Regions from separate parts of the Bradyrhizobium sp. GW821-FHT13H05 genome, predicted to be linked through region 3. Evidence: predicted binding sites of a transcription regulator. Region 3 holds the regulator's gene; each other region holds the start of a gene.
What was found. The regulator PhoB, encoded in region 3, activates phosphate uptake and scavenging genes when phosphate is short. The targets are predictions, from matches to a motif close to TGTCATNNANCTGTCAT.
Positions count from the first base shown of each region.

Region 1: the regulator PhoB is predicted to act here: its motif matches at 5,462-5,478, upstream of AC1RR3_RS02645 (YdcH family protein).
Region 2: the regulator PhoB is predicted to act here: its motif matches at 3,536-3,552, upstream of pstS (phosphate ABC transporter substrate-binding protein PstS).
Region 4: the regulator PhoB is predicted to act here: its motif matches at 4,534-4,550, upstream of phnF (phosphonate metabolism transcriptional regulator PhnF).

Region 1 covers NZ_JBXAPO010000001.1:554,815-562,207, forward strand. The annotation lists gene AC1RR3_RS02630 (glycerol-3-phosphate dehydrogenase) at 1-942, opposite strand, end outside; gene AC1RR3_RS02635 (sensor domain-containing protein) at 982-3,669, opposite strand; gene AC1RR3_RS02640 (NAD(P)/FAD-dependent oxidoreductase) at 3,872-4,975, shown strand; gene AC1RR3_RS02645 (YdcH family protein) at 5,194-5,376, opposite strand; gene AC1RR3_RS02650 (YdcH family protein) at 5,706-5,912, shown strand; gene AC1RR3_RS02655 (hypothetical protein) at 6,040-6,252, shown strand; gene AC1RR3_RS02660 (hypothetical protein) at 6,275-6,526, shown strand; gene AC1RR3_RS02665 (GGDEF domain-containing protein) at 6,523-7,230, opposite strand; gene purE (5-(carboxyamino)imidazole ribonucleotide mutase) at 7,372-7,393, shown strand, end outside.
Region 2 covers NZ_JBXAPO010000004.1:694,297-701,689, reverse strand. The annotation lists gene AC1RR3_RS16470 (lipopolysaccharide biosynthesis protein) at 1-985, shown strand, start outside; gene AC1RR3_RS16465 (fatty acid desaturase) at 1,353-2,369, shown strand; gene pstS (phosphate ABC transporter substrate-binding protein PstS) at 2,440-3,492, opposite strand; gene AC1RR3_RS16455 (L,D-transpeptidase) at 3,910-5,472, shown strand; gene AC1RR3_RS16450 (class I SAM-dependent methyltransferase) at 5,504-6,316, opposite strand; gene AC1RR3_RS16445 (caspase family protein) at 6,369-7,393, opposite strand, start outside.
Region 3 covers NZ_JBXAPO010000005.1:3,519-10,911, reverse strand. The annotation lists gene AC1RR3_RS16860 (ATP-binding protein) at 1-876, shown strand, start outside; gene pstS (phosphate ABC transporter substrate-binding protein PstS) at 1,021-2,034, shown strand; gene pstC (phosphate ABC transporter permease subunit PstC) at 2,176-3,165, shown strand; gene pstA (phosphate ABC transporter permease PstA) at 3,170-4,015, shown strand; gene pstB (phosphate ABC transporter ATP-binding protein PstB) at 4,012-4,833, shown strand; gene phoU (phosphate signaling complex protein PhoU) at 4,845-5,561, shown strand; gene phoB (phosphate regulon transcriptional regulator PhoB) at 5,584-6,291, shown strand; gene AC1RR3_RS16825 (GcrA family cell cycle regulator) at 6,414-6,926, opposite strand; gene AC1RR3_RS16820 (aspartate aminotransferase family protein) at 7,381-7,393, shown strand, end outside.
Region 4 covers NZ_JBXAPO010000009.1:109,625-117,017, reverse strand. The annotation lists gene phnC (phosphonate ABC transporter ATP-binding protein) at 1-800, shown strand, start outside; gene phnD (phosphonate ABC transporter substrate-binding protein) at 861-1,796, shown strand; gene phnE (phosphonate ABC transporter, permease protein PhnE) at 1,869-2,753, shown strand; gene phnE (phosphonate ABC transporter, permease protein PhnE) at 2,750-3,598, shown strand; gene phnF (phosphonate metabolism transcriptional regulator PhnF) at 3,768-4,499, opposite strand; gene phnG (phosphonate C-P lyase system protein PhnG) at 4,607-5,071, shown strand; gene phnH (phosphonate C-P lyase system protein PhnH) at 5,076-5,684, shown strand; gene AC1RR3_RS25425 (carbon-phosphorus lyase complex subunit) at 5,688-6,800, shown strand; gene AC1RR3_RS25420 (alpha-D-ribose 1-methylphosphonate 5-phosphate C-P-lyase PhnJ) at 6,797-7,393, shown strand, end outside.

The DNA of each region.
Region 1 (7,393 bases), on a different contig from region 3:
GCCGGAGACCGTCCGGACCACGTCGGTCGGTGTGACGCGCTCACGGAAATAGCGGCTGGCGGCGTCGCAGAGATAGCTGACGTCGGCGCCGGGCATCGCGACGATGGCGGGATCGCCGGTGAAAGCGTGCGTGACCGTGCCGATCAGCGTGAAGTCGCGCTCGAACGGCCGGGCGAAGATCAGCCGCCCATCATTGTTCTGGAAGACGTAGACATTCCCGGACTCGAACAGCTTTGGCACGACGATCTGGCTCATCTGCGTTGCCGCCATCGCGGCCTGCGGCTGGCGCAGCACGGTGTCGGCGACCATCGCGGTCCAGCCGCCGGTGGCGTTGGCGAGCGCCCGCGTCGTGATGGTGCGGCGGTGACCGCGATCGACAACCGCAAGACGCCAAGTGTCGGTGCGATCGGCACGGACGCAGCGCGCCCCGGTACGGATCGCGGCGCCGCGTTCGGCGGCATCCAACGCCGTGAGGACCACAAGACGGGAATCGTCGACCACGCAGTCCGAATATTCGAACGCCATGCCGAACGGGCGCTTCAGCGCGTCGCCGACCGGATGATGCGTGATGTCCAGGGTCACTGACGGCGGCAGGCCGCCCCGGTTGGTGAGGCCGTCATAGACATAGAGGCCGGCGCGCAGCAGCCATGGCGGCCGCTCATCGGAATGGGCGGGGATCGCAAAGCGCATCGGCCGGACCAGATGCGGCGCGATCCGAAGCCAGATCCGGCGCTCGGCCAGCGCCCGGCGCACCCGCCAGAAGCCGCGGCGCTCCAGCACCGAGAGATCACCGTGGATCAGACGCGGCGTCGCCGACGAGGCCGCGCCACCGAGATCGCCCTGCTCGAACAGGATCACGCGCAGGCCGCGGCCGGCCGCATCGCGGGCGAGGCTGACACCGTTCAGGCCGCCGCCGATGATCGCAAGATCGTAATCCGCCATGAAACCGTCGAAAGGGAGCGAAACGTAACGCTCTCATCCCTAGCCGGTCTTGAGCGCAAGCTCCATGGTCTCGGTGCGGCCGACGAGGTCGGCATATTTCCCGATCGGCAGCGGCTTGCCGAGCAGATAGCCCTGCACGCCGTCACAACCCTCCCTGGCGAGGAAGGTGAGCTGCTCGACCGTCTCGACGCCTTCGGCGACGATCGACATTTCCAGGCCGTGGCCGAGGTCGATCACGGCGCGCACGATCGCCGCCGATTGCGGGTTGCGGCCGAGATTGATGATGAAGGCGCGATCGATCTTGATCTTGTCGAACGGGAACGCCTGGAGATAGCTCAGCGAGGAATAGCCGCTGCCGAAATCGTCCATGGAGATGCGCACGCCGAGCGCCTTCAGCCGGCGCAGCAGTGCAAGACCCCTGTCGAAATCCTCGATCAGCACGCCCTCGGTGATCTCAAGCTCGAGCCGGCCGGGCGCGAGCCCGGTTTCGATCAGGATGGAATGGACCAGCCCGACGACGTCGCCGTGCATGAACTGCGCCGGCGACAGATTGACCGCGACCTGGAGCGGCTTCGGCCAGGACGCCGCCTCGCGGCAGGCCTGCCGCAATATCCACTCGCCCATCTCGACGATCAGGCCGCTTTCCTCCGCGATCGGGATGAATTCGGCCGGCGAAACCTGGCCGCGCACCGGATGCTGCCAGCGCGCCAAGGCCTCGAAGCCGATGATCTCGCTCTCGGCAACGCTGTGGCCCGCGGCGCCCTGCGGCTGGAAGGCCAGCGAGAGCTCGCCGTTCTTGATCGCCATCGAGAGGTCCTGATGCAGCACGCGGCGATCGCGAATCTGCTGGTCCATCTCCGGCTGGTAGAGGCTGATCGTGCCGCGCGACTTCTGCTTGGCGCGGAACAGCGCCGCGCCGGCATTGGCGAGCAGCGAGGCGGCATCAGCGCCATTGTGCGGGAAGACCGACATGCCGGTGGTGACGCCGGCACGGACCGGCCGGCCGTCGATCTGGAATTCCCGGGCCACGGCCTCGCCGAGCTGCTGCGCCAGTGAAAGACCCGCCTCCGGCTGCTTGCCGTCGATGATCAGGCCGAACTCGTCGCCGGAGAGGCGCGCCACCACGCCGCCGCGCGCGGAATCCTGGAGCCGCTGGGCCACCTCGATCAGGAGCTTGTCGCCGAGCGCATGGCCGAAGACGTCGTTGACCTCCTTGAGGCCGTCGAGGTCGACGCAGAGCACGGCGAACTCCTCGCCGGTGCCTTCGCAGGCCTCGATCATCTGGGTCAGCGCCTGCAGGAAGGCGGCGCGGTTCGGCAGATCGGTCAGGCCGTCATGATAGGCCATGTGCGCCATGCGCGACTCGGTCTGCCGGCGGTCAGTGACGTCTTCGTGGGTCTTGATCAGATATTGCGGCTCGCCAGCATCGCTGAGCACGGTGGCGCGACGGGTCAGGAACAGCCGCAGGCCGTCCTTGGTGGAGATCGGATGCTCCTCGGTGATCATGCCGCGCTTCTTGATCGCGGCCTCGTCGCGCGCGATGATCAGCTTGGCTTCCTTGGGATTGAAGATGTCGGACGCTGTGAGGCCCGTGGCTTCCTCGCGCCGGCGGTTGAGGATGGTCTCGGCGCTGCGGTTGGCGAGCAGATAGCGACCATCCTTGACCTGCTCCACGATCAGCGCGACCGGGATGTTGTCGACCACGAGCTCCAGGAACTTCTTCGTGCTCTCCAGCTCCTGCGACAGCGAGCGGCGGTCTGTGATGTCCTCGAACACAAGCATCAGGAATTCCGGCTTGTTGTTCTCGTTGCGGACCACGATCCGGATCGAGGCGACCATGCGCCGCGTGCCGCCGCGGTCGACCTCGAACTCGTTGCGGAACTGGCCGTCGGGCGAATTGAGCGCCGCCTTGTCGGTCGCCTCGATGCTGGCCGCCGAGACCGGCGCAAACAGCTGGCGCGCGTTCTTGCCGACGACCTGGTCCCGCGAGAAACCCCAGAAGCGCTCATAGGCGCTGTTGGCGAAGATGTAGCAGCCGTCCTCGATGTTCTTGGCGGCAACGCAGGCCGGCACGTTGTCCAGCACGGTTTCCAGGAACTGCTTGGTCGAGGCGAGCTGCCGCGACAGCCTGCGCTGCTCGCTGACGTCGAGATGCGTCGCCACCGAGCCGCCGTTCGGCAGCACGAAATATTTGACCAGGATGGCGCGGCCATCAGGCAGCTCGGTGATCAGACCGTTGGGGCTTGCCGCCTTCTCGTAGAACTCTTCGTCGGAGACGCCGCCGAGGACGCCGCGCTTGCGCCTGAGTTCGAGGATATCGTAGCCGTCCATGTCGGCCCACAGATCCGACCGCGACAGGCTGTAGATCTCGAGATAGCGGTCGTTGCAGAAGATGATGCGCCGCTGCGCATCGGTCATCACCACGCCCTGGTTGAGATTGTTCATGGCGGAGGAGACGAAGGCGTTGCGCCGCAGTTGCAACCGCCTGGTCCGGCGCAGCGCCGAATGAACCCACAGCGCAACTGCCGCCAGGAACGCGCAGACGACGATGCCCCCGATCAGGGCCTCCCAGATCAGATTGGGATCGAGCTTGCCGAGAGCGCTCGGCGCCTCGAAGCTGTCCGACAGCGCAAAGGCACGCGCAGGCGCGACCGCGCCGGCCAGGCACACAACGGCCTGTACAGCAATCGGCAGCATGCCGCCCGCGTGCCAGTTCTTTTCAGCCATCAGCCACCCGCGATTTCAACGTCGGATTGTCTGGCCTCGCCGGTTTGGATCGGGTAAACGCCTGTACGCGCAACAGAAAAATGTGACGTCAAATACGGCAATTGCCCTGACATGATAAATGCTTCCTTAATGGAAAACGGCCCCGCGCCCTCGTTCTCAGCTCCAGTGCCACCGGCGCTTCCAGCGGACAGCCTGCACAACCATGGATAGGGTCGATTGCATCGTCATCGGAGCCGGCGTGGTCGGGCTCGCGGTGGCCAGAAAGCTTGCACAGGCCGGGCGCGAGGTGATCGTGCTCGAGGAGGCCGAAGCCATCGGCACCATCACCTCTTCGCGCAACAGCGAGGTGATCCATGCCGGGATCTATTACCGCGCCGGGAGCTGGATGGCGCGCATGTGCGTCGACGGCAAGCATGCGCTCTACCGCTACTGCAGCGAGCGCGGCGTCCCCCATAAAAATTGCGGCAAGCTGATTGTCGCGACCAATCCGAAAGAGACCGAGAAGCTGCAATCGATCAAGGCGCATGCCGAGGCCAATGGCGTGCTCGACATGCAGCTGCTCACAGGCGAGGCCGCACGCGCGCTTGAGCCGGCGCTCGCCTGCGACGCCGCGCTGCTCTCGCCCTCGACCGGCATCATCGACAGCCACGCCTACATGCTCTCGCTCCGCGGCGAGGCTGAGGACGCCGGCGCGGCCTTCGCGTTTCACACCCCGCTGGTCCGCGCCAAGGCTGCAGCCGGCGTGATCGAGGTCGAGGCCGGCGGCGAGGCACCGATGACGCTGCAATGCAGCCTCCTCGTCAACGCTGCGGGGCTCGCAGCAACGACAGTGGCACGCAACATCGACGGCATGCCGGTGGACCGGATTCCGCCGGCCTATCTTGCCAAGGGAAATTACTTCAGCTGCAACGCCAGGGCGCCGTTCTCGCGCCTGATCTATCCGGTGCCCGAGCCCGGCGGCCTCGGCGTGCATCTGACGCTGGACATGGCGGGGCAGGCGCGTTTCGGCCCCGACGTCGAGTGGATCGAGACCATCGACTACGAGGTCGACCCGTCACGCGCCGAGCGCTTCTATCCGGCGATCCGCAAATACTGGCCGACGCTGCCTGACGGCGCGTTGATGCCGAGCTATTCGGGCATCCGCCCGAAGATCGTGCCGCCGGCGGTGGCCACGCAGGATTTCCTGATGCAGGGCCCGCGCGATCACGGCGTCGAAGGATTGATCAACCTGTTCGGCATCGAATCGCCGGGACTGACGTCCTCGCTCGCGATCGCGGATCACGTTGCCGAACTCGCGAATATTTAAAGCGTTTTCAAGCGAAGTGGATACCGGTTCGCGTCAAGAAAACGCGTCCAAACAAAAATCTGGAGCTATCTCCGCTCCGATCCATCGGAACGGAGATAGCTCCAGACGCCGCGCAAATATCTTTGCACGGTTTCGCACCTTTTCCGCAGGGATGAGCGCAACACCGCTCACCCCTGCCTGAAAGGGTGTGATCTAACTCTACGCTGATACGGGGGTTACTAGTGAAGCGTGTCGCCGGTGTGCTTCAGACGCTCGATCTGGTCCTTGACCATCAACTTCCGGCGCTTCAACTCAACAATTTGCAGGTCGTCTGTTGAAAGGTGCACGAGAGCTTCGTGCAATTCGTTTTCGAGAGTTTTGTGCTTCCGTTCCAATTCAACCAGATGTGCCTGAATTGTCATTCGAAACCTCCTCGGTAGGGGTGAACCTTGGATTCGATCCGGACGAGGAAGTGTACATCACCGATTCGTTCTGTCGATGGGTATCCGTCGTCGCAGTGTCATTTTTGAAAATTCATATGTAACGAAGCGTGAGTAAGGGAACCACGTTGGAAAAATCCATGATATCAATGCGCTTGCGCAGCGCCGCAGCGATCCGCAGAAATATGTTGCGGGAGATCGGCGCGCACAGGTCGCAGATCGCTTGCGATCACGCCGCGCAAGGACGATAATTTCCACAGGGCATCCACAGCCTTAATCTCACGCCTATCGGTTTTTCGGCCACCGCAGACATGACCAATGAAGACGAGCGCGAACTCGAATCCGAGCTCGCCCGGTTGCAGCAGGAACACCGAGATCTCGATGCGGCGATCGATGCACTGCATCAATCGCCCGCCCCCGACCTATTGCGGTTGCAGCGGTTGAAGAAGCGCAAGCTGTTGTTGCGCGACCGCATCGCGTTCATCGAAGACCAGATCACGCCCGACATCATCGCCTGATCCGCGAGGCGCTTTTCGCGGCAGCTCGGCGCATCCGAATCCGCTTGACTCCAAAAGAACAAAATAGGAACATTTGGACACCCAGCGCCCAAGGACACGCCCAAGAACGACAACAAGGACAACGCAAATGTCGGCAACCGCCCTTCTCGACAACAGCCATTATGAACAGGCCTGCGATCAGGCGATCGCGATGTGCGACGGCAATCTGCGCAGCACCATCAAGGCGCTGATCATGGCCAACGAATATCTGGAGGCGGAACTGGAAGAATTGCAGGCGGCGATTTCGGCCGGCTGCATTCCCGAGACCTCACGCAACAAGGCGCGCAGCAGCGCCGCCTGATGTCGATGACCGGAGCAACGCCATGTCGGACGTCACCTACTACGTTGCAATGCCCTTCCTGATCGATGACGACGGATCACCTGTCGCGGGCGCCGCCGAGGAATGCCAGAGTTCGACGGCCGCGCTGCGGCGCGCCGAGATTCTGTCACGCGGCACCGGCCACATCGGCGCGATTGCGTTCAGTCGCAGCGGCGATCCCATGACCGGCGAATTCGGCGACGCCACGCTGCTGCGCAAATTCGGTAACGTGCCGGAAGATCTCGCGACCCTCTAGCGTTCGCTGCTCACAAGCCTGATCCGCGGCTCGTGCCGCCGGCTCGCCTTGCGCACATACATGGCGGCATCTGCTTCTTCCAGCGCGCGGCCGGGATCGGACTGCGCACCCAGCAGCGCGACACCGGCGGAGGCGCCCGCGGTCACATGCTGGCCACGAAAGACGAAGGATAATTCGTCGATCGCCTGCTCGAAGATCGCGGCCTTCGCCTTCGCATCGGTCTCGCTGAGATTCCACAGCAACAGCGCGAACTCGTCGCCGCCGAGCCGGCCGACCACGTCCGAGGCGCGGACCTGCCGCGTCAGCGCGCCCGCGATCGCCTTCAGCACCTCGTCGCCGGCGCCATGACCGAAGCAATCGTTGATCGGTTTCAGCCGGTCGACGTCGAGCACGACCAGTGCGCCACTGGCGCGATACCGCTTCATGTAGGCGATGGCACGCGTGAGCTCGCGCTCGAAACCGCGCCGGTTCGGAATCTCGAGCAGGAAGTCAGTGTCGGCGGCAGCTTCCAGTTCCGCGACCCGTCGCTCAGCCGCCTTGAGCTTGCTCCGCAGGCCCCGGATCGTCGCCTTGGTGTCGGCGGCGGCCGACGCTTGACGCGGCGGAGGCTTGGCCGGACGCGGGGGGGCAGATTTGGATCGGCTGGCACTGATCTTCCGGCCCTTTTTGGCCTTCGCAGCACTCGCCCTTGTTGGTTTCTTCATGGGCATCCTGCTCAATGAAGGCTTGCGGGGATTCACCAAGACAGGATAGTCCATTCCCTTCTCCTTGCCACCGCCTTGCGAGCCGCCGGCCGGAACCGTTAATCTGGCCTATCTTTCTGTTTTCCGGGCACAATTGACGTCATGACCGCGCCGATCGCCATCA
Region 2 (7,393 bases), on a different contig from region 3:
CCTCGCCGGCATCTGGCTCGGCTGGGGCGGCATGGGCTTGCTGGCGGCGTTCGGCCTCGGCTCACTCACAGGGATCATTCTCAATCTCGTCGGAGACCGCACCACGATCTCCGGTTTCCAGCGCAGCCAGTTCATGCAGCTGGCGCGCTATGGCCTGCCGCTGACGCTCGCGGGCCTCTCGGTCGCGCTGTACTCGACCTGCGACCGTCTGATCGTCGCCTATCTGCTCGGCAAGGACGCTGCCGGCATCTTTGGCGTCGCCGCCGATCTGCCGCGGCAATTCATGGTCATGATAGCCTCGAGCGTCGCCGCGGCAACTGTGCCGCTGGTGTTCCGGTCGCTGTCGGAGAAAAACAACGAGACGACACGCGAGCGGTTGAGCGAGAGTCTCGAGCTGCTGCTCGTGGTCGTCGCGCCCGTCGCGATCTGGCTGGCGCTCGCGGCGGACCAGGTCGCAGGCACGCTCGTCGGCGTCGATTTCCGCGCCGGCGTGTCGGCGCTGCTGCCGATCCTGGTGCTCGCCCGCTTCTTCGGCATCGCCAACCAGTTCTACGTCCAGATCAGTTTTCAGCTCGCCGAGCGTCCCTTCATGCTGGCGGCGCAGTCCTTCCTCACGCTGGTGGTGAGCGTGGCGCTGATGTTCACACTGGTTGCGGGCTACGGCCTCCACGGCGCGGCGCTGGCGACGCTCGCGACCGAAGCGCTCGGCTTCGTCGTCGCAATCGTCCTGATGCACCGTGCCCATCCCGTGCCGTTCGACGTCAACCGTCTCGCCGGTGTGGCGGTGTCTGCGGTGGCGATGGCGGCTGCGATCCTCGTCGCGCGATCGCAGGTCAATGGCTCCGGCCTCGTCCCGCTCATTGTCGTGAGCCTTGCCGGCGGTCTCGCTTACGCCGCCGCGGCATGGCTGTTGAACGTCGCGAATATACGGACGCTGTCCCTGCGCTTCCTGAGAACGTTCAATCGGAAGGCACTGGGCGTCTAGCCGCGCTGTCTCACGAGGCTGCGGTCGCGCTACCCCGGGACGCCGCGGAAATCAGCCGATTCGTCTGCTGCGATACCGCGCTCCGGGGGCGGCCACCGTTTAATATGGCTCACAACCCGCAAAAATGCGGGCTGGCCGGCAAATATGTCCGCCGCTTGATGACGGCGGGATGGTTGTGCTGGCTTTCGGTCTCGGTCGCGGGGTATTGTACAGTCGGCGGGAGCGCTGGCTCTTGGCGTGAGCAATGTCGCTCGGCCCGATATCCAGGCACGAATCAATATGAGAATGCGCGGGGCGCAACGGCCGGAGGCGGCCGTGGGCAACAACCGTGCCTCTCAAGGCGGGCATTTTCAGGAGCAGACCAGTTATGACTCAAAGGACGCCGGAAATCCGCGCATCGGCGCAGTTGCTCGCGCGTTATCGCGAGCCCGACAGTGCGCGCGGTGTCCTCGAACTGGCGATCACGGCGGTGCCGTTCCTCATCATCTGGGCTCTGATCTGGGTCGCTCTCGATCACGGCTATTGGCTGGCTCTGCTGCTCGAGGTGCCCGCGGCGGGCTTGCTGGTCCGCCTCTTCATGATCCAGCACGATTGCGGACACGGCTCGTTCTTCCGCGGCCGCGTTGTCAACGACTGGGTCGGCCGGGCCATCGGTGTCGTGACGCTGACGCCCTACGGTTACTGGCGGCATAACCATGCACACCATCATGCCGGCTCCGGCAATCTCGATCACAGGGGCCTGGGCGACATCGATACGTTGACCGTGCGCGAGTTTCTCGCGCAGCCGCGATGGCGTCGGACGCTCTATCGTTTGTATCGGCATCCTATGGTGATGTTTGGCGTAGGTCCATCGTATCTGTTCATCCTGAAGCATCGATTGCCGCTCGGGATGATGCGCGGCGGCTGGAAACCCTGGCTGAGCACGATGGGCACGAACACCGCGATCGCGGTTCTCGTCGCCGCCATGATCTGGCTGGTCGGCTACGGGCCGCTGCTGCTCGTACATCTGCCGATCATCGTTCTGGCGGCGTCGATCGGTGTCTGGCTGTTTTACGTCCAGCATCAGTTCGAGCACACATACTGGTCCAATGGCGAGACCTGGAATTTTCACGACGCTGCGCTGCACGGCAGCTCCCATTACCAATTGCCGGGTGTCCTGCGATGGTTCACGGCCAATATCGGCGTCCACCACATCCATCATTTGTCCAGTCGAATTCCCAGCTATCGGTTGCCGGACGTGCTGCGCGACCACCCGCAGCTCGCTGGAATCGGGCGAATAACGCTGCTCCAGAGTTTGCGGACCGTGCGGCTGGCCTTGTGGGATGAGGAGCGCTTGCGGCTCGTCTCCTTTGGCGAGGCTGGCCGGTCCGCCGGCCGTCGGTGACACCTTCTTCGGCATCGCCATACAGCTCGCGGCGGTGCCGCTGTTCGCACGCGGCGTTCGTTCGGCGCGGTCAGCGTTTGCCGCTGGCCGCCGCCGTCATGGTGGTCGCCTCAAAACTCTGCTGCCAATATTGCTCGACCTGCTGGATCAGGGCCGGCGGCAACGGAACGTAGTTGAGCGTTTCGGCTTGCGACTTTCCGCTGTCCAGCGACCAGCGGATGAAGTCGATGGCCGCGGCCGATCTCTCCGGCGATTTCGGCTGCCTGGACATCAACACGAATGTCGTGGCCGTGATCGGGTAGGCATCCTCGCCCGGAGCATTGGTGAGAACGAGATGGAAATCCTTCTCGGCCTTCCAGTCAGCACTCGAGGCTGCCGCCTGGAACGAGGCGGCGTCGGGGACAACGAAATGACCGGCGTTGTTCTGCACCACCCCGAACGAGATCTTGTCGAGCCGCTGCAGGGCATAGGCATATTCGAGATAGCCGATCGAGCCCGGAACGAGGCCGACGAGCGAGGCGACGCCGTCATTGCCCTTGCCGCCGAGCCCCACCGGCCATTCGACTGCGGTGCCTTCGCCGACGGTCGTCCTCCACTGCGAGCTGACTTTTGAAAGATAGTTCGACCAGTTGAATGTCGTGCCGGAGCCGTCGACACGGTGAACGACGGTGATCGGCGTATTCGGAAGCGTCAGCTCGGGATTGATCGCGCGAATGGCGGGATCGTTCCAGGATCTGAGCTTGCCGAGATAGATGTCCGCAAGCACCTGCCCGGTGAAATGAATCTGGCCCGGCTTGACGCCGTCGATATTGACGACCGGAACGACGCCGCCGATCACGATCGGGAACTGGATCATGTGGAGCTTCTCCAGCTCCGCTGGATCGAGCGGCATGTCGGTCGCACCGAAATCGACGGCGGCCTTCTTGATCAGGACGACGCCGATGCTGGATCCCACCGCCTGATAGCTGACGCTATTGCCGGTCTTCGCCTTGTAGGCGTCGATCCATTTCGTCATGACGGGCGAAACGAAAGTTGAACCTGCACCGGTGGTTTCGGCAGCGAAGCTTTGCGTCGCGACCAGCAGAACCGTGAGGGCGATCGGTAGGCTGATATGTTTCATCATGCGTCCGACGTTAGCAGCACGCCCGGAACGCCTCTGTGGCTTACGTCACAAGAATGTAATGGAAACAAGAACCATCTAGTTTGGTCTCTGTGTGATGCAGGACCTGGCGACTGAACAGCTCTCTGCACATCTCCGTGATCCCGGTCACATCCTGCTGCCTTGGCGGACGCCGTTCGCCCGGCTCCCGTCCGCGCCGCCTCTGAAGGCGGACATTCTGCGCAGCGATTGACCGCCAGCGCCAGGCCAGCCTCGGCCACAGGCCGCCCTTCCGCCCGCGCGGGCGGTCGTATATGAGAGATTTGTCACCCGAGCGGGCCGAATATCGCTGGATACGGAACGGATGGTGGCTGCGATTTCTTAATCCAAAGATCGCAATCTGATTTTTGACCGGCGGACTGCATTTCGACCGAGGATGGCATGAAAAACCTGATGACAACGGCGCAATCCACCGTGGCGATGCGGCGTTGGGGGCCTCCCGGAATTGTGGCGTTGGCGGCGATGCTCGCATTTGCGGCAGGAGGCCCGGCGACCGCAGCCAAGCAGCCGCGCCAGCCGGCCGAGGCGGTGGCGCCGCGCGAGGCCGGCGAGCCGATCATGGCGGTGGTGTCGATCAAGAGCCAGCAGGTCACCTTCTACGACGCCGATGGCTGGATCCTGCGCGCGCCGGTCTCGACCGGCACCACGGGACGCGAGACGCCGGCCGGCGTCTTCGCCATCGTCGAGAAGGACAAGGACCACCACTCGACCATGTACGACGATGCCTGGATGCCGAACATGCAGCGCATCACCTGGAACGGCATCGCGCTGCATGGCGGGCCGCTGCCGGGCTATGCGGCCTCGCACGGCTGCGTGCGCATGCCGTTCAATTTCGCCGAGGGCCTGTTCGACAAGACCAACATCGGCATGCGGGTGATCATCTCGCCGAACGACGCCGCCCCGGTCGATTTCATCCATCCCTCGCTGTTCGTGCCGAAGCGCGAGGCCATCGCGGCCGCGCCCGGTCGGATCGGCAAGCTCTCCGGCGAGGCCGAGGAGGCCACCCGGGCTGCCGACGAAACCAAGAAGGCTGCGGCAGCGGCAGCGAAAGAGGCGCAATCGCTCCCGGCTTCGCTCCGCAAGCTCGAGCAGCAAAAGGCGCGCGCCGACGCCGAGAACGCCTATGCCGACAAATTGGTTGCGAATGCCCGGAACGATCAGGCCAAGGCAAAGGCCGACGAGCTGAAGCAGAAGGCCGCGACCAAGGCCGCGGATGCGGCCACCCAGCTTGACGCCGCCAAGGCCGCTGCCCAGCCCAAGCGCGACGCCGTCGCTGCAACGAAGGAAGCCGCCAAGCTGGCTGCGACGAAAAAAGCTGACGCCGTGAAGGCTGCGACCGACGCAAAACTCGCGCTCGAGCCGGTCTCCGTCTACATCAGCCGTTCGACCCAGAAGCTCTACGTGCGGCGGAACACGCACAAGCCGGCGCCGGATGGCGGCGGCGAGGTGTTCGACACCAGCATCGAGGTTCCCGTCACGATCCGCAATCCCGACCAGCCGCTCGGCACGCACATCTTCACGGCGATGGCGAAGAACGATACCGGCCTGCGCTGGAGCGTGGTCACGATCGACAGCGGCGACGACGCCAAGAACGCGCTCGACCGCATCACCATTCCGCAGGACGTGTGGGATCGCATCGGCCCGACCGCGTTGCCGCGCTCGTCGATCGTCATCTCGGACGAGCCGCTGAGCGCCGAGACCAACTACCGCACCGAATTCGTCGCCGTGCTGAGCAATCACCCGCAGGGCGGCTTCATCACCCGCAAGCCGACCGCGCCGCCGCCGATGGAAATGGCGAGCGACGACGGCTGGGGCGGCAACGGTTTTGGTTTCTTCTTTGGGCAGCGCGATCCGAACCCGCAGCCGGTCAATCCGCGCCGCCAGCGCGGCGGCCAGTACCAGTATTATCAGCCGGCCCAGCCGATGCAGCGGAGTTTTTGGTAGGACGCGGGGCGCAAGCTGAAGCCTCCTTCGCTTACGGCCGTGCCGTGATCACCAGCGCCTGGATCTTCGCCTCGACGGGGCCGGGTCCATAGCGAGTTCGGATCTCCTCGCCGACGGCGTCCGTCGCGGCCTGAAGCTTGCTCGCATCCCTGGCCTCGATCTCGTTGCGGAGTGGCGTTCCCTGGCAATATGCGAACGCGACATATTCTGGTGTCGGCGCGCGGCTCACCGCAGCAAGCGTCTCGATCGAGATGTGGCGGAAGCCCGCCTGCTCCAGATCGGCCTTGATGACCGCCTTGTCGTGATAGCCGTGCGGCGTCCGCTCCATGAAACGGGGCGGATCATCGGGAAAGATTTTTCCGAGCATGGCCGTCGCCTCGTCCGCGAACACATTCTCCTCGATGCGGTCCCAGACGTTGAATACGAACGTGCCCTCCGGCCGCAACACCCGCTTCGCCTCCTTGTAGCCCTTGACGCGGTCGGGAAAGAACATGGCGCCGAACTGGCAGCAGACCACGTCGAATGTGGCATCGTCGAAGGGCAAGGCGGTGGCATCCGCCTGGCGCCACGTCACACGCTGGTCCTCACCCTGCCGCTGCGCCGCGATCGCGAGCATCGGCTCGTTGAGATCGGTTGCGACGTAACGGATTCCGGGCGGCAGCGCCGCGGTCACGGCCCGCGTGACGGCGCCGGTGCCTGCGGCGGTCTCCAGCAACGTTGACGGGGAGAGAGCGGCGACGCGCCTTGCGATGTCGGCGGCGTAGTGGGCGAAGATCAGCGGAACGAGATACTCGTCGTAGATTTTCGGGATCGAGCCGGCGAATACCTTGTCGGTGGCAGCCATGCTGGCCTCGCTGAAGGTTCGGACGCGAACTCAGGCTACCATGGATCGGCCTCTAGCGCGCCAGCAATGACGTGAACCCGGCCGGTTCCTGCATTGCCTTGCGCGCTTCCAGCGACATCGGCTCATAGCGGCTACCGCTGGCGATGCTGAGCCGGCTTTCGATGCCGTTTGAACCCGCGTAGCAACCTTCGGGCGTGTAGCTGACATAGCCGTCGTCGCCGAATCCGATGGCGGTGAGGAGCACGCGGCGTTCGGCAATGTCCCAGACCTTGATCGTCTTGTCCTCGCTCGCCGAGATCAGTCGCGTGCCGCCGGGGAAGAACGCGACCGCCTCGATGTCCTCCTGATGGCCGGCAAAGCTGGCGAGCAGCCGGCCGCTGTCGGCGTCCCACAAATTCACCGACTTGTCGCGCCCGCCGCCGCCGGTCACGATGCGTCGGCTGTCCGCCGACCAGCCTGCCGACACGACATAATCGCGGTGTCCGGCCAGAAGCCGCGACGCACCGCTCTTGACGTCGAAGATCTTCGCGGCGCCGAGTTCCACATCGGAGCCGGCGGTGACGACGCGCGTTCCGTCGGGCGAATAGGCCACGCGCAGTGCCTTGCGGCCGTACGCGTCCTTCGCATCGATGATGCCGCTGGTGCGATAGAACCTGATCTTGCCGTCGAAGCCGGCCGAGACGAACTCGCCGGAGCCTGATGGCGCGTAGCTCAGCGAGCGCACCGCGGCGCGGGCGGAATCGGAGTTCTGGTGATCGAGCCTGCTCCTGGCCAGCTCGCGGGTTTGCAGGTTCCAGATCCGCACGACGCCATCCTCGCCGGCCGAGGCCAGATATTTGAGTGACGGCTCCGGCGCGAAGGCGACCGCGAATTGCTTGGTGCCGGCGTCAAAAGTCAGGATCTGGCCGTCGGTTTTGAGATCCCAGACCTTCACCTTGCCGTCCCATCCGGCAGAGGCAAGCATCGTGCTGTCAGTCCAGTAGTCGAGCGCATAGACCGCGCCGGCATGTCCCTTCAACACGCGCGTCTGGCGGAACGAGGCTGCGTCCCAGAGCCGGATCGCGCCGTCGTCGCCGG
Region 3 (7,393 bases):
GCGACCACCGAGCCGCGGCGCGCGACCTATCTCGATCATGTCCCGGTCGATCGCTGGATGGAGCTGATCATCACGCCGGTGCCGGTGCCGACCAGCTTCGGCGGCGCCGACAAGTGCATGCTGATGACCTTTCACGACCAGACGCCGCTGCGCCGGGTCGAGGAGATGCGCGCCGACTTCGTCGCCAATGCCAGCCACGAGCTGCGCACACCGCTGGCCGCGCTGTCGGGTTTCATCGACACGCTGCAGGGCCAGGCCAAGGACGATCCCAAGGCGCGCGAGCGCTTCCTCGGCATCATGCACAACCAGGCCACCCGCATGGCGCGCCTGATCGACGATCTGCTGTCGCTGTCGCGGGTGGAACTGTCGGCCCATGTCCGGCCCGACACCCTGGTGGACCTGTTGCCCATCATCCGCCAGGTCGCCGACGGGCTCGAGCCACTGGCGCGAGAGCGCCAGGTCGAGGTCGAGATCCATCTGCCGGAACCCCCGGTGATGATCGCGGGCGACCGCGAGGAGCTGCTCCGCCTGTTCGAGAATCTGATCGAGAACGCGCTCAAATACGGTGCCTCGGGCGCGCGTGTCATCGTGTCGCTGATCTCGGGCGCCGCCCCTGATGGAACTCAGGAAATCCGGGTCCTGGTCCGGGATTTCGGCCCCGGCATCGCGCCCGAGCACTTGCCGCGGCTGACCGAGCGGTTCTACCGGGTCGATGTCGGCGACAGCCGCTCGCAAGGCGGGACCGGGCTCGGATTATCGCTGGTGAAACATATTCTTAACCGCCATCGCGGGCGGCTTTTGATCGAGAGCGTGCCCAAACAGGGTGCCACTTTTACCGCCTGTTTTCCCCAGGCGAGGGCCCCGGCTTCGATCTGATATTCAAGCGATTTCAATCGCTTGATGGTGTCATCCAGCTGTCACGAAACCTTCGTAAAAGCACAGCCGACTGCTCCTAAAGGGGCGGCACGGGGAGCGCGATCGGGCGCTGATGGCGCTTCGCTCCCCTGTATGGAGACCAGCATGAATTTCATCAAAACGATCGTCGCTGCCGGCTTGGTCGCCGCATCGACGACGGCGGCCTTTGCTGCCGACATCACCGGCGCCGGCGCGACCTTCCCGTTCCCGATCTATTCCAAATGGGCTGACGCCTACAAGAAAGAGACCGGCAACGGTCTGAACTACCAGTCGATCGGTTCCGGCGGCGGCATCAAGCAGATCCAAGCCAAGACCGTGACCTTCGGCGCCAGCGACGCGCCGCTCAAGGCCGAGCAGCTCGAGAAGGACGGCCTCGTCCAGTGGCCGATGGTGATGGGCGCCATCGTTCCGGTCGTCAACATCGAGGGCGTGAAGCCGGGCGAGCTGGTGTTCGACGGCGAGACGCTGGCCAGCATCTATCTCGGCAAGATCACCAAGTGGGATGACGCCGCGATCAAGAAGCTCAATCCGAACGTGAAGCTGCCGTCGGACGCGATCACCGTGGTCCGCCGCTCGGACGGCTCGGGCACCACCTTCAACTTCACCAACTACCTCGCCAAGGCCAGTGCGGACTGGAAGAGCAAGGTCGGTGAGGGCACCGCGGTCGAATGGCCGGTCGGCGTCGGCGCCAAGGGCAACGAGGGCGTGTCGGGCAACATCAGCCAGACCAAGAACTCGATCGGTTACGTCGAGTACGCCTATGCCAAGCAGAACAAGCTGACCTACACCGGTCTCGTCAACAAGGCCGGCAAGCCGGTGCAGCCGACCGTCGAAGCCTTCCAGGCGGCCGCTTCCAACGCCGACTGGGCCAAGGCGCCCGGTTACTACGTCATCCTGACCGACCAGCCCGGCGACAAGTCCTGGCCGATCACGGCGGCGACCTTCATCCTCATGCACAAGGATGCCACCGACAAGGCGGCCTCGCAGGAAGCCATCAAGTTCTTCCGCTGGGCCTTCAAGAACGGCGGCAAGGCGGCTGAAGAGCTCGACTACATCCCGATGCCGGAAGGCGTCGTCGGTCTGGTCGAGAAGACCTGGGCCGCCGAGATCAAGAGCTAAGCGCTCTTGCCCCGGACTGGGCGCCGGGATCTCAAAAGACCTCCGCTCCGGATCGGCATTGCGCCGCATCCGGAGCGCAAGACCAACAACAACACCGACAGCAAGCGTATATAACGGGTACAGGGGATCGGCGTGGCAGAGATGGCCGTTCAGAGCGATGTAATCGACGACGCCGGACCGTATGATCGCGCCAAAGCCTTGAGCGCGTTCAAGCTCGGCGATGTCACCTTCTACTGGATCACGCGGCTCTCCGCGATCTCGGTGCTGCTGATCCTCGGCGGCATCATCATTTCGCTGATCGTCGGCGCTTTCCCGGCGATGAAGGAATACGGCCTCTCCTTCCTGTGGACGCAGCGCTGGGCGCCGTCGGCAGACCCCCCGGTGCTCGGCGCGCTCGGGCCGATGTACGGCACGCTCGTGACCTCCTTCATCGCGATGCTGATCGCCATTCCCGTGGGTCTCGGCATTGCGATCTTCCTGACCGAGCTCTGCCCGCAATGGCTGCGCCGCCCGATCGGCATGGCGATCGAGCTGCTCGCCGGCATTCCCTCGATCATCTACGGCATGTGGGGCTTCTTCGTGCTCGGCCCGTTCCTGGCCAACACCTTCCAGCCCTTCATGATCAAGATCTTCGACGGCGTGCCCGTGCTGGGCGCGATCTTCGCAGGTCCTCCGTCCTATCTCAGCCTGTTCAACGCCGCGCTGATCCTCGCCATCATGGTGCTGCCGTTCATCACCTCGATCTCGGTCGACGTGTTCAAGACGGTGCCGCCGGTGCTGAAGGAAGCCGCCTACGGCGTCGGTTGCACCACCTGGGAGGTCGTCCGCAGCGTGGTGATCCCCTACACCCGCGTCGGGGTCATCGGCGGCGTCATGCTGGCGCTGGGCCGCGCGCTCGGCGAGACCATGGCGGTGACCTTCATCATCGGCAACTCGTTCCGCATCTCGGGGTCGATCTTCGCGCCGGGCACCACGATCTCGGCGGCGATCGCATCCGAGTTCGCCGAAAGCGACGGCCTGCACCAGTCCGGCCTGATCCTGCTCGGCCTCTTGCTGTTCGTGCTGACGTTCTTCGTGCTCGCAGCCGCGCGGCTGATGTTGATGCGGCTGGAAAAGAAGGCGGGGAACTAGCGCCATGAACCCGATCTATTCGCGCCGCCGCCGCAAGGACATCGTCGTTCGCGGGCTCTGCATCGCCGCTGCCGCCTTCGGCGTCACCTGGCTCGCGCTGATCCTGATCACGCTGCTCTACAACGGCCTCGCCGGCCTGAACCTGGAGATCTTCGTTGCGGACACGCCGCCTCCGGGCTCGACCGAAGGCGGCCTGCGCAACGCCATCGTCGGCTCGATCATCATGACCGTGATCGGCGTCGGCATCGGCGCGCCGCTCGGCCTGTTCGCCGGCACCTATCTTGCCGAATACGGCCGCAACGATCGCCTGACCTCGGTGATCCGCTTCATCAACGACATCCTGCTCTCGGCACCCTCGATCATCATCGGCCTGTTCATCTATGGCGCGGTGGTGGTGCCGATGCGCGGATTCTCCGCGATCGCAGGCTCACTCGCGCTCGCGGTCATCGTGATCCCGGTCGTGCTGCGCACCACCGAGGACATGTTGCTGCTGGTGCCGAACGCGCTGCGCGAGGCGGCCTCCGCCCTCGGCCTGCCGCGCTCGCTGGTGATCAAGCGCATCGCCTATCGCGCTGCCCGGTCGGGCCTCATCACCGGCGTGCTGCTCGCAACCGCCCGCGTTGCCGGCGAGACCGCGCCGCTGCTCTTCACCGCGCTGTCGAACCAGTTCTTCAGCCTCGGCCTGAACAAGACGATGGCGAACCTGCCGGTCACCATCAACAACTTCGTCCAGAGCCCCTACGCCTATTGGAAGCAGCTCGCCTGGAGCGGCGCGCTGCTGATCACGATTACCGTGCTTGCCCTGAACATTGGCGCGCGCATCCTTGGCGCCGAGAGGACCGCAAAATGAGTGAGCTTTCTGTATCGATGAGCGCGGCCGGTGGTTTGCCGCAGGCGCCGGTGTTGCCCGACGCCCCGGCCAAGGTGACGGTGCGCAACCTCAACTTCTATTATGGCGAGCACCACGCGCTGAAGAACATCAATCTGGCGCTCGGCACCAACCGAGTCACCGCGTTCATCGGCCCGTCCGGCTGCGGCAAGTCGACCCTGCTGCGCATCTTCAACCGGATGTACGACCTCTATCCCGGCCAGCGCGTCACCGGTCAGCTGATGCTCGACCAGACCAACATCCTCGATCCCAAGCTCGACCTCAACCTGCTGCGCGCCCGCGTCGGCATGGTGTTCCAGAAGCCGACGCCGTTCCCGATGACGATCTACGAGAATATCGCCTTCGGCATCCGCCTCTACGAGAAGATCTCGAAGTCCGAGATGGACGACCGCGTCGAGAAGGCGCTGCGCGGCGGCGCGCTGTGGAACGAGGTCAAGGACAAGCTCAACGCCTCCGGCCTGTCGCTCTCCGGCGGCCAGCAGCAGCGCCTCTGCATCGCCCGCACGGTCGCGGTGCGGCCCGAGGTGATCCTGTTCGACGAGCCCTGCTCGGCGCTCGACCCGATCTCGACCGCCAAGGTCGAGGAGCTGATCCAGGAACTGTCCGAGAACTACACGATCGCGATCGTCACCCACAACATGCAGCAGGCGGCGCGCGTCTCCGACAAGACCGCCTTCATGTATCTCGGCGAGCTGATCGAGTTCGACGACACCAGCAAGATCTTCACGTCGCCGACCGACCGGCGCACGCAGGATTACATCACCGGCCGGTTCGGCTGAGGAGACGGGACATGGGTACTGAACATACCGCAAAGGCCTTCGACACCGACCTCCAGGAGCTCACCCGGCTGGTCGCGGAGATGGGCGGCATCGCCGAGCGCATGATCGTCGATTCCGTCGACGCTTTGATCCGCCGCGACGTCGCGCTCGGCCAGCGCGTCGTCGCCATCGACGTCGAGCTCGACGCGCTGCAGAAGAAGATCGAGGAGCGCGCCGTGCTCACCATCGCGCGCCGCCAGCCGATGGCGGTGGATCTGCGCGAGATCGTCGGCGCCATGCGCGTCGCGACCGATCTGGAGCGCATCGGCGACCTCGCCAAGAACATGGGCAAGCGCGTCGCGGCGCTGGAGACGGATTTCCATCCGCTCAAATTGTTCCGCGGCCTGGAGCACATGACCGATCTCGTGCAGCAGCAGGTCAAGTCGGTGCTGGACGCCTATGCCGCGCATGATCTGCCGGCGGCGATGGCGGTTTGGAAGGGCGACGAGGAAGTCGACGCCATCTGCACCTCGCTGTTCCGCGAGCTCCTCACCTACATGATGGAGGATCCGCGCAACATCTCGTTCTGCATCCACCTGATGTTCTGCGCCAAGAACATCGAGCGGATCGGCGACCACGCCACCAACATCGCCGAGACCGTGTTCTACATGATCGAGGGCCAGGCGATCACCGACAAGCGGCCGAAGGGCGACATGACGACCTTCGCCACCACGGTCCCCAATACCTGAAGACTTAAGGAGCGACGACCTGATGGGCGCACGCATTATGGTGGTTGAGGACGAGGAAGCTCTCACCGAGCTTCTCCGCTACAACCTCGAAGGCGACGGCTATGACGTCGAGACGGTGATGCGTGGCGACGACGCCGACACCCGCCTCAAGGAGCACATTCCCGATCTGATCGTGCTCGACTGGATGTTGCCGGGCCTGTCAGGCATCGAATTGTGCCGGCGGCTTCGCACCCGGCCCGAGACCAAGCAGCTGCCGATCATCATGCTCACGGCGCGCGGCGAGGAGAGCGAGCGGGTGCGGGGTCTTGCGACCGGTGCCGACGACTACATCGTCAAGCCGTTCTCGGTGCCCGAGCTGCTCGCCCGCGTGAAGGGCCTGCTGCGGCGCGCCAGCCCCGAGCGGCTCGCCACCGTGCTCGCCTATGGCGACATCGAGCTCGACCGCGACAAGCGCCGTGTCGCGCGCTCGGGCCGGCCGATCGACCTTGGCCCGACCGAATATCGCCTGCTGGAGTTCTTCCTGGAGCATCCCGGCCGCGTGTTCTCGCGCGAGCAGCTGCTCGACAGCGTCTGGGGCCGCGACATCTATATCGACGAGCGCACCGTCGACGTTCACATCGGCCGTCTGCGCAAGCTGCTCAATCTCGGTCGCGAGCAGGACCCGATCCGCACCGTCCGCGGTGCCGGCTACGCGCTGGATGACCGTTTCGCGAAGGCGGAGCAGACGTAAGGTTTGCTGCAAGCAAGCCAATAAAAAGCGCGCCGGGTGGCGCGCTTTTTTATGTCCGGATCGTCCCGGTCCCCCGTGCGCAATTGCGCATTAGGCCGGAACGATGTCGTTTGGGGCCCAGCTCAGCGCGGACCCGGCTTCGCCGGCGCCCGCCGGCGATCTGCGGCCGGCTGATACGCCACCCGCGAGTGCTGGGCGCAGTAGGGCAGGCCGGAGAGCGCCTTGCCGCCGCAGAAGAAGAAATCCGGGCTCGAGGGGTCGCCGACCGGCCAGTGGCAGGTCGCCTCGTTCAGCTCCAGCAGCGACAGCCGCTGGCTCATCGGCACCACGTTGTCGTAGGTGACCGGTTCAGCCTCGACCTCGACGTCGAAGGCCTGCGCCAGCGCGGTGTTGCCGCGCGAGATCGGGCGGGTCACCCGCATCATATGCTGCGCGGGACGCGCCTTGCGCGGCCGGGGAGCAGCCGATGAGGGGCTCTTGGCGCGGCCGGACAGGCCGAGCCTGTGCACTTTGCCGATCACGGCATTACGGGTCACGTTGCCGAGCTCGGCCGCAATCTGGCTGGCCGACAATCCGGCCTCCCAGAGCTTTTTCAACTGCTCGACGCGATCGTCGGACCAGGTCAAAACCGTCATTGCACCCTTTCCCTCGCCGTGCGGCTGCCATCCTGGCGCCTCGCGGCGAATGCCTAAGCCTTGAAAAACCCGTGCCGTCAGAATCCCTTAAGGCTCGCCGGGCACCGAGAGCCGCCCGAACGTTTACGCCGGTACATGAGGACTTAGAGGATCAGAAACACTGCACGAGATGTCGTATCTGACAAGCCAAACGCTACAATATGGCGTGACTCACGCGCAAGAGTCCGCCGACTCGCTTCCACATGTTCCGTGGCTAAAACCACGTAAATTCGGCACCGCAAGACTACGGATTCAGCGTTTCGCGAGGCTTTCGGGCGGCATTGACACCCGTTCTACCCGGCATAAGATAGTGTCACGTGCCGCCCTTAAAAGGCGGCACGTTTCGTTTTCCGGGCCGGTCAATGGTGCGTTGCGCAATGCACGCTCACACCGTCCTCAACATCAAGTGACCGTCATGACTAACAGCG
Region 4 (7,393 bases), on a different contig from region 3:
TTGAAGGTCTGACGTGCCGTTTTGGCGCAAAAGCCGCGGTGGACGACGCTTCGTTTCAAGTCTCCCCCGGCGGCTTCGTCGGGGTGATCGGACGCTCCGGCGCCGGCAAGTCGACGATGCTGCGCATGATCAATCGCTTGGCGACGCCGACGCAGGGCCGGATCCTGTTCGACGGCCTCGACGTCACCGCACTGCGCGGCAAGGAATTGCGGCAGTGGCGCGCGCGGTCGGCGATGATTTTCCAGCAATTCAACCTGGTCGGCCGGCTCGACGTGCTGACCAATGTGCTGATGGGGCGCCTTGCGACGATGCCGGCCTGGCGCTCGCTGACGCAGACCTGGCCCGAGCGGGACAAGGCGCTGGCAATGTCCGCGCTCGAACAGTTCGACATCGCCTCGCTCGCGGCCCAGCGCGCCGACCAGCTCTCCGGTGGCCAGCAGCAGCGCGTCGCGATCGCCCGCGCGCTGGTGCAGCAGCCCGACATCATCCTTGCCGACGAGCCGATCGCCTCGCTCGACCCGCGCAACACCAAGATCGTCATGGATGCGCTACTGCGCATCAACAAGCATTTTGGCATCACCGTGCTCTGTAACCTGCATTCGCTGGATCTGGCCCGCAGCTATTGCGACCGGCTGATCGGCATGGCGCAAGGGCGCGTGGTGTTCGACGGTGCGCCGGCCGAGTTGACCGACCACGTCGCGCGTGAGCTTTACGATCTCGAAGCCGCCGATGTCATGGGCGGCGCATCTGCACCGGTGCCCGAGGGTGTGCCGGCGCTCGGAACGGCCGCGGCCGCCTGAGCCTCACCTGTTTAGTTGCCAGTTTTGCGTCAACCGACCCCAACCGATGAAGAGGGTATCATGATCACTCGCAGATTAATCCTCGCCGGCGCCGCCGCGCTCGCGTTCACGACGTCAGCCTCCGCCGAGGACTGGAAAGCCAAATATCCCGAGCTGACCTTCGCGGTCGTCCCGGCCGAGAACGCTTCCGGCGTCACCGAGCGGTGGGCGCCGTTCATGAGCTATCTCACCAAGGAATTGGGCGTGAAGGTCACGCTGCGCATTGCCAACGACTACGCTGCCGTGATCGAAGGCCAGCGCGCCGGCAACATCCATATCGCCAGCTACGGCTCGGCCTCGTTTGCCCGCGCGCGCCTGACCGGCGTCAAGACCGACGCCTTCGCTAACGACATCAATGCTGACGGCTCGACCGGCTACTATTCGGTGTTCTTCGTCAAGGCGAGCAGCGCCTACAAGAAGGTCGACGACCTCAAGGGCAAGAACCTCGGTCTGGTCGATCCGAACTCGACATCCGGCAACAACGTGCCGCGTTTCGAGCTCGACAAGATGGGCATCCCGGACGCCGACACCTATTTCAGCAAGGTCGTCTTCACCGGCAGCCACGAGAACGCGATGCTGGCGCTGGCGCAGGGCACGGTCGACGTCGCCGCCAACCAGTGGACCACCGACGACGATTCGACGCTGGCGCAGATGCTGACCAAGGGCATGCTGAAGAATGCCGACGGCTCGGCGATGAAGAAGGACGACTTCCGCATCATCCACAAGTCGGCACCGATCATCAACGGTCCCTACGCCTACAACTCTGATCTGCCGGACGACGCCAAGGCGGCCATCGCGAAGGCCTTCTTCGACGCGCCGGCGAAGGACAAGGCGGCGTTCGATCGCCTCCAGGACGGCCAGAAGAAGGGTTTTAATCACGCCACCACCAAGGACTGGGATGGCACGATCGACCTGATCAAGTTCGTCGATGCACTGCGTAAGAAGAAGGCGTCCTGATCTCAGGGCGACGTCACTGGAGCCGGGTCGATGGACCCGGCTCTTTCTCTTTTGATGGGTCCTCTTTGACCAATGACCATCGCGGTTTCGATCCTCCCCGAACAGCAGCTGGCGACGCTCAATGCGGCTTACAGCCAGGCGGTGGCGCGCAGGCGATGGCGCCTGCTGTTGGGAGCCGCGGTGTTCGCCGCTGCGCTTCTTCTCGCCGCGGTCGGCGCGGAAGTGAACCTGCGCACCCTCTTCGCCCATTTCGGCAACTTCATCAGCTATTTCGACCGCATCCTCACGCTCGACAGCGGCCAGCGGGTCTGGACCGATGTCGGCGAATGGCTGTGGGGTTGGCGCAAATGGCTGAAGATGCTGGGCGAGACCGTGCTGATTTCCTATGTCGGCACGCTGATCGGCGCGACTTTCGCATTTTGCCTGAACTTCTTCGTGGCTGAAAACACCTCACCTTCGCCTTGGTTGCGTTTCGTGGTGCGCCGTCTGCTTGAGTTCGCGCGCACTGTCCCGGGCATCGTCTTTGCGCTGATCTTCGTGATCGCCTTCGGGCTCGGTCCGATGGCCGGCGTGCTGGCGATCGCGATCCACTCCACCGGCGCGCTCGGAAAGCTGTTCTCGGAGATCGTCGAGAACGCCGACATGAGGCCGGTCGAGGGCATCCGCTCGACCGGCGCGAGCTGGCTCGCCTGCATGCGCTTTGCCATCGTGCCGCAGGTGACCGCGGGCTATGCCAGCTACGCGCTGCTGCGCTTCGAGATCAATGTCCGCGAAGCCTCCGTCATGGGCTTCGTCGGTGCCGGCGGCATCGGCCAGGAGCTCGTCGTCGCGATCCGCAAGTTCTACTATTCGGACGTCAGCGCCATCCTGCTCACCATCATCGTCACCGTCTTCATCATCGACATCGGCACCGGCTGGCTGCGCGGCCGCCTGTTCGGCAAGGAGGCGCGGACGTGACGAAGCCGCAGCAGGTCGACACGCGCGAGATTCGCGCCCGCTACCCTGATGTGTTCGACCGGCCGGCGTCGGCGCGGCTGGCAATGCCAGCGATGATCGTCGCGGCATTCGCGATCCTGGTCTATGGGCTCGTCGATCTCGACTTCTCGCCGTCGCGCCTCTTCGCCGGCCTCAGCCAGCTCGGCTGGATCAGCCTGATGATGATCCCGCCGGACCCCGGCTCGTCGCTGCCGGTCTATCTGAAGGCGCTCGGCGAAACGCTGTCGATCGCGCTGCTCGGCACGACGCTGGCCGCGCTGTTCGCGCTTCCGGTCAGCCTGCTGGCCGCGCGCAACATCGTGCCGTCGAACATCCTGCGCTTCCCGGTCCGCCGCTTCCTCGACTCGATCCGCGGCGTGGACACGCTGATCTGGGCGCTGGTGTGGATCAACGTGGTCGGGCTCGGTCCGTTCGCCGGCGTCCTCGCCATCGCGGTGTCGGATTTCGGCGCGTTCGGAAAACTGTTCTCGGAGGCGATCGAGGGCGCCGACCAGAAGCAGGTCGAAGGCATCCGCGCCTCCGGCGGCAGCGCGTTGCATGAGATCCGCTTCGGCCTGTTGCCGCAGGTCCTTCCCGTCATCGCCGGTCAGGTGCTCTATTTCATCGAATCCAACACACGCTCGGCCACCATCATCGGCATCGTCGGCGCCGGCGGCATCGGCCTCCAGCTCGCCGAGCAGATCCGCGTGCTGGAATGGCAGAGGGTGTCGTTCCTGATTTTGATGATTTTGGTCGCGGTCGCCGCGATCGATTTCGTCTCGAGCAAGCTGCGGTTTGCGATTATCGGGCGGCGGGCTGTCGCGTGATTTCTTCCTTCTCCCTTTGTGGGAGAAGGTGGCGCGAAGCGCCGGATGAGGGGTCTCTCTCCGCGCACTCAAATGAGAATTGGACTCGCGGAGAGAGACCCCTCACCCGGCTCGTCGCTTCGCGACGAGCCACCCTCTCCCACAGGGGGAGAGGGGAAGATGGCGCAGCTCACCCGTTCTCCACCAGAAACTCCACCCGCTCCGCCGCGAACCGCGAGTGCTTGGTCACCAGCGGCTTGCCGTCGAGATCGTGGTCGGTCGCGTCAACCACCAGGATCGGCCGTCCCAGCGGAAGATCGAGCCGCGCAGCATCAGTCGCGTCGACGATGCCGGCGGTGATCCGGGTCGCGCCGCGGCGATAGTCGCGCACGCCGAAATGCTCGAGCAGTTTCGTCATCGAGCGCGTCGCGGCAAATACCGCCCCCGCACCCGGAAACAACTCCGCCGACAGCCAGGTCGTGGAGACGCAGATTGGCGTGCGGTCGGCAAGGCGGATCGCCTCGATCCGCACCAGCGGTGCGCCGGTCTTCAAGCCCAGTTCCCGCGCCAGCTCGCGCGTGGCGACGTCCTCGGAGGCTTCGAGCAAGCGGCCATGCGGCTCGCGGCCATCGGCGCCGACGATCTCGGAGAAGCGCGTGCGCGAGCGCAAGGGGTAAGCGAGGCGTTGCGCCTCGACATAGGTTCCGCTGCCGCGTTCGGCCCGCACGATGCCGCGCTCGGCAAGCGCCGCCAGCGCGCGCCGCACGGTGTGGCGATTCACACGATAGGTTTCGGCGATTTCCATCTCGCCCGGCAATTTGTCACCGGCGGCAAAGCGGCCGTCGGCGATCCCGCGCTCGATGCCGTCGGCAACGAGGCGCCATAGCGCGACGCCGGAGGAGGCTGTGTCCTGCATGCTCATGTCATCGGCCAAGCTAGCCCAGAAATCACACCTTTGTCACGAAACAGTCATGGCGCTTCCGTATGAAGTTGTCTATTATCATAGACAACTTGAATTCGGCAAGTTCGGTGAATTTGGTGACCCAGAACAATACCCAGCAAGCCCAGCGCCAGGCCGCAATGGCCGTGCTGGCGCATGCGGAGGCGGGCGAGATCGCCGCTCGCCTCCGCAACTTGGCCCTCCCGACCCATCAGGATCTGCGCGAACCGGAAAACGGCCTCGTCATGCTGCGCGGCCGGGTCGGCGGCGATGGCGCGCCGTTCAACCTCGGTGAAGCCACGGTGTCGCGCGCCGCGGTGCGGCTTGCGAGCGGCGAGGTCGGCTTCGGCTACACGCTCGGGCGCGACGGCGAGAAGGCGCGGCTGATCGCGCTGTGCGATGCGCTGGTGCAATCGCGGGATTTTGGCGCCGCGGTGGAGCGGGACGTTATCGCGCCGTTGCGCGAGCAGCTTATGGTCAAGCGCAAACAGGCAGCGGGCGAGACCGCTGCGACGAAGGTTGATTTCTACACCATGGTGCGCGGTGAGGGGTGAGATCATGACCACGATTGCGGAACTGCCGCCGGGGTTCGCCGACAAGGTGTTGTCGGCGCAATCGACCTTTCGTTCGGTCATGGATGCGATGGCGCGGCCGGGCTCGGTCCAGCGCATCGTGCCGATGGCCGGAGCGCCCGATACGATGATGCGCGGCACCGCCGCGATCGCGCTGACGCTGTTCGACCACGACACGCCACTCTGGCTCGACGCGCGGATGGCGGAGAGACCCGAGGTGACGAAATGGCTGAAGTTCCACACTGGCGCGCCGGTGGTGCAGGATTCGTCCATCGCGAGCTTTGCGCTGATCAGCGATGGTGGCTTGCTTCCGGCGCTCGAACGCTTCGCGCTCGGCACCAACGAATATCCGGATCGTTCCACCACGGTGATCGTCCAGGTCGAGAGCCTGGACGCAGGGCGCAGCTTCGAGCTCCGCGGTCCCGGCATCGATGGCGTGGCGTCGCTTCAGGCGTCGATCAAGCCTTTCGACCTGTTCGAGCGGCTGCGGTTCAACGAGGCGCTGTTTCCGCGCGGCATCGATGTGGTGCTGGTCGCCGATGACGCCGTGGTTGCGATCCCCCGCACCACGCGCGTCGTGAGCAAGGGAAGCTGAAGCATGTATGTCGCAGTCAAAGGCGGCGAACGCGCCATCGAGAACGCCCATCGCCTGCTCGCCTATGCGCGGCGCGGCGACCAGAGCGTTGCGGAAATCTCTCTCGACCAGATCTCGGAGCAGCTCGGCCTTGCCGTGGACCGTGTCATGAGCGAAGGCTCGCTCTACGACCGCGAGCTCGCGGCGCTCGCGATCAAGCAGGCGCGGGGCGATTTGATCGAGGCGATCTTCCTGGTTCGCGCCTTCCGCGCCACCTTGCCGCGCTTCGGCGCCAGCGAGCCGGTCGACACCGGCGCGATGCGGGTGCAGCGGCGGGTGTCGGCGACGTTCAAGGACATTCCGGGCGGCCAGATCCTCGGGCCGACCTTCGATTACACGCATCGCCTGCTCGATCCCTCACTCGCGGAAGGGTTTGTGCCGGAGTCACCGGCAGCGTCTGAAGCATCGACCGCGCCCACGCCGCGCGTGACTGACATTCTGGGCCGCGACGGGCTGATCGAATCCTCGCCGCAAGCCGAAGACGGCGCCAGCGTCGGCGATCTCACCCGCGAGCCGCTGAATTTTCCGGCCGACCGCGACCTGCGCCTGCAAAACCTCGCGCGCGGTGACGAAGGATTTCTGCTGGCGATGGGCTATTCCACCCAGCGCGGCTATGGCCGCAACCATCCCTTTGTCGGCGAGATCCGCTTCGGCGAGGTCGAGGTCGAGCTGTTTGCCGAAGACGTCGGCTTCGCCGTGCCGCTCGGCTCGATCGAGCTGACCGAGTGCCAGATGGTCAACCAGTTCAAGGGCTCGGCGACGGAAGCGCCGTGTTTCACCCGCGGCTACGGCCTCGCCTTCGGCCAGAGCGAGCGCAAGACCATGTCGATGGCGCTGGTCGATCGCGCGCTGCGTGCCCGCGAGCTCGGCGAGGAAGCACTCGCCCCGGCGCAAGATGAAGAATTCGTCATGTCACATTCGGACAACGTCCAGGCGACCGGCTTCGTCGAGCATCTGAAGCTGCCGCATTATGTCGACTTCCAGTCCGAGCTCGGCCTGCTGCGCAAGCTGCGCAAGCTGCGCAAGGAATTTGCCGAGGCCAATACGCCCGATGCCATGAAGGAGGCCGCGGAATGAACGCGCCCGCCTACAATTTCGCCTATCTCGACGAGCAGACCAAGCGGATGATCCGCCGCGCGATCCTCAAGGCGATCGCGATCCCCGGCTATCAGGTGCCGTTCGCCAGCCGTGAAATGCCGATGCCCTATGGCTGGGGCACCGGCGGCGTGCAGGTGACGGCCGCGATTCTTGGTCCGCAGGACGTGCTCAAGGTGATCGACCAGGGGTCTGACGACACCACCAACGCGATCTCGATCCGGAAGTTCTTCGCCAAGACTGCCGGCGTTGCCACGACCACTGCGACGGAAGATGCAACGGTGATCCAGACCCGTCACCGCATCCCGGAGACGGCGCTGCACGCGAACCAGGTGCTGGTCTATCAGGTGCCGATCCCGGAGCCATTGCGTTTCCTCGAGCCGCGCGAGACCGAGACGCGGCGCATGCATGCGCTCGCTGAATACGGCCTGATGCACGTCAAGCTCTACGAGGACATCGCCCGCTTTGGTCACATCGCCACCGCCTACGCCTATCCGGTGAAGGTGAACGCACGCTATGTGATGGACCCGTCGCCGACGCCGAAATTCGACAATCCCAAGATGGACAATTGCCCG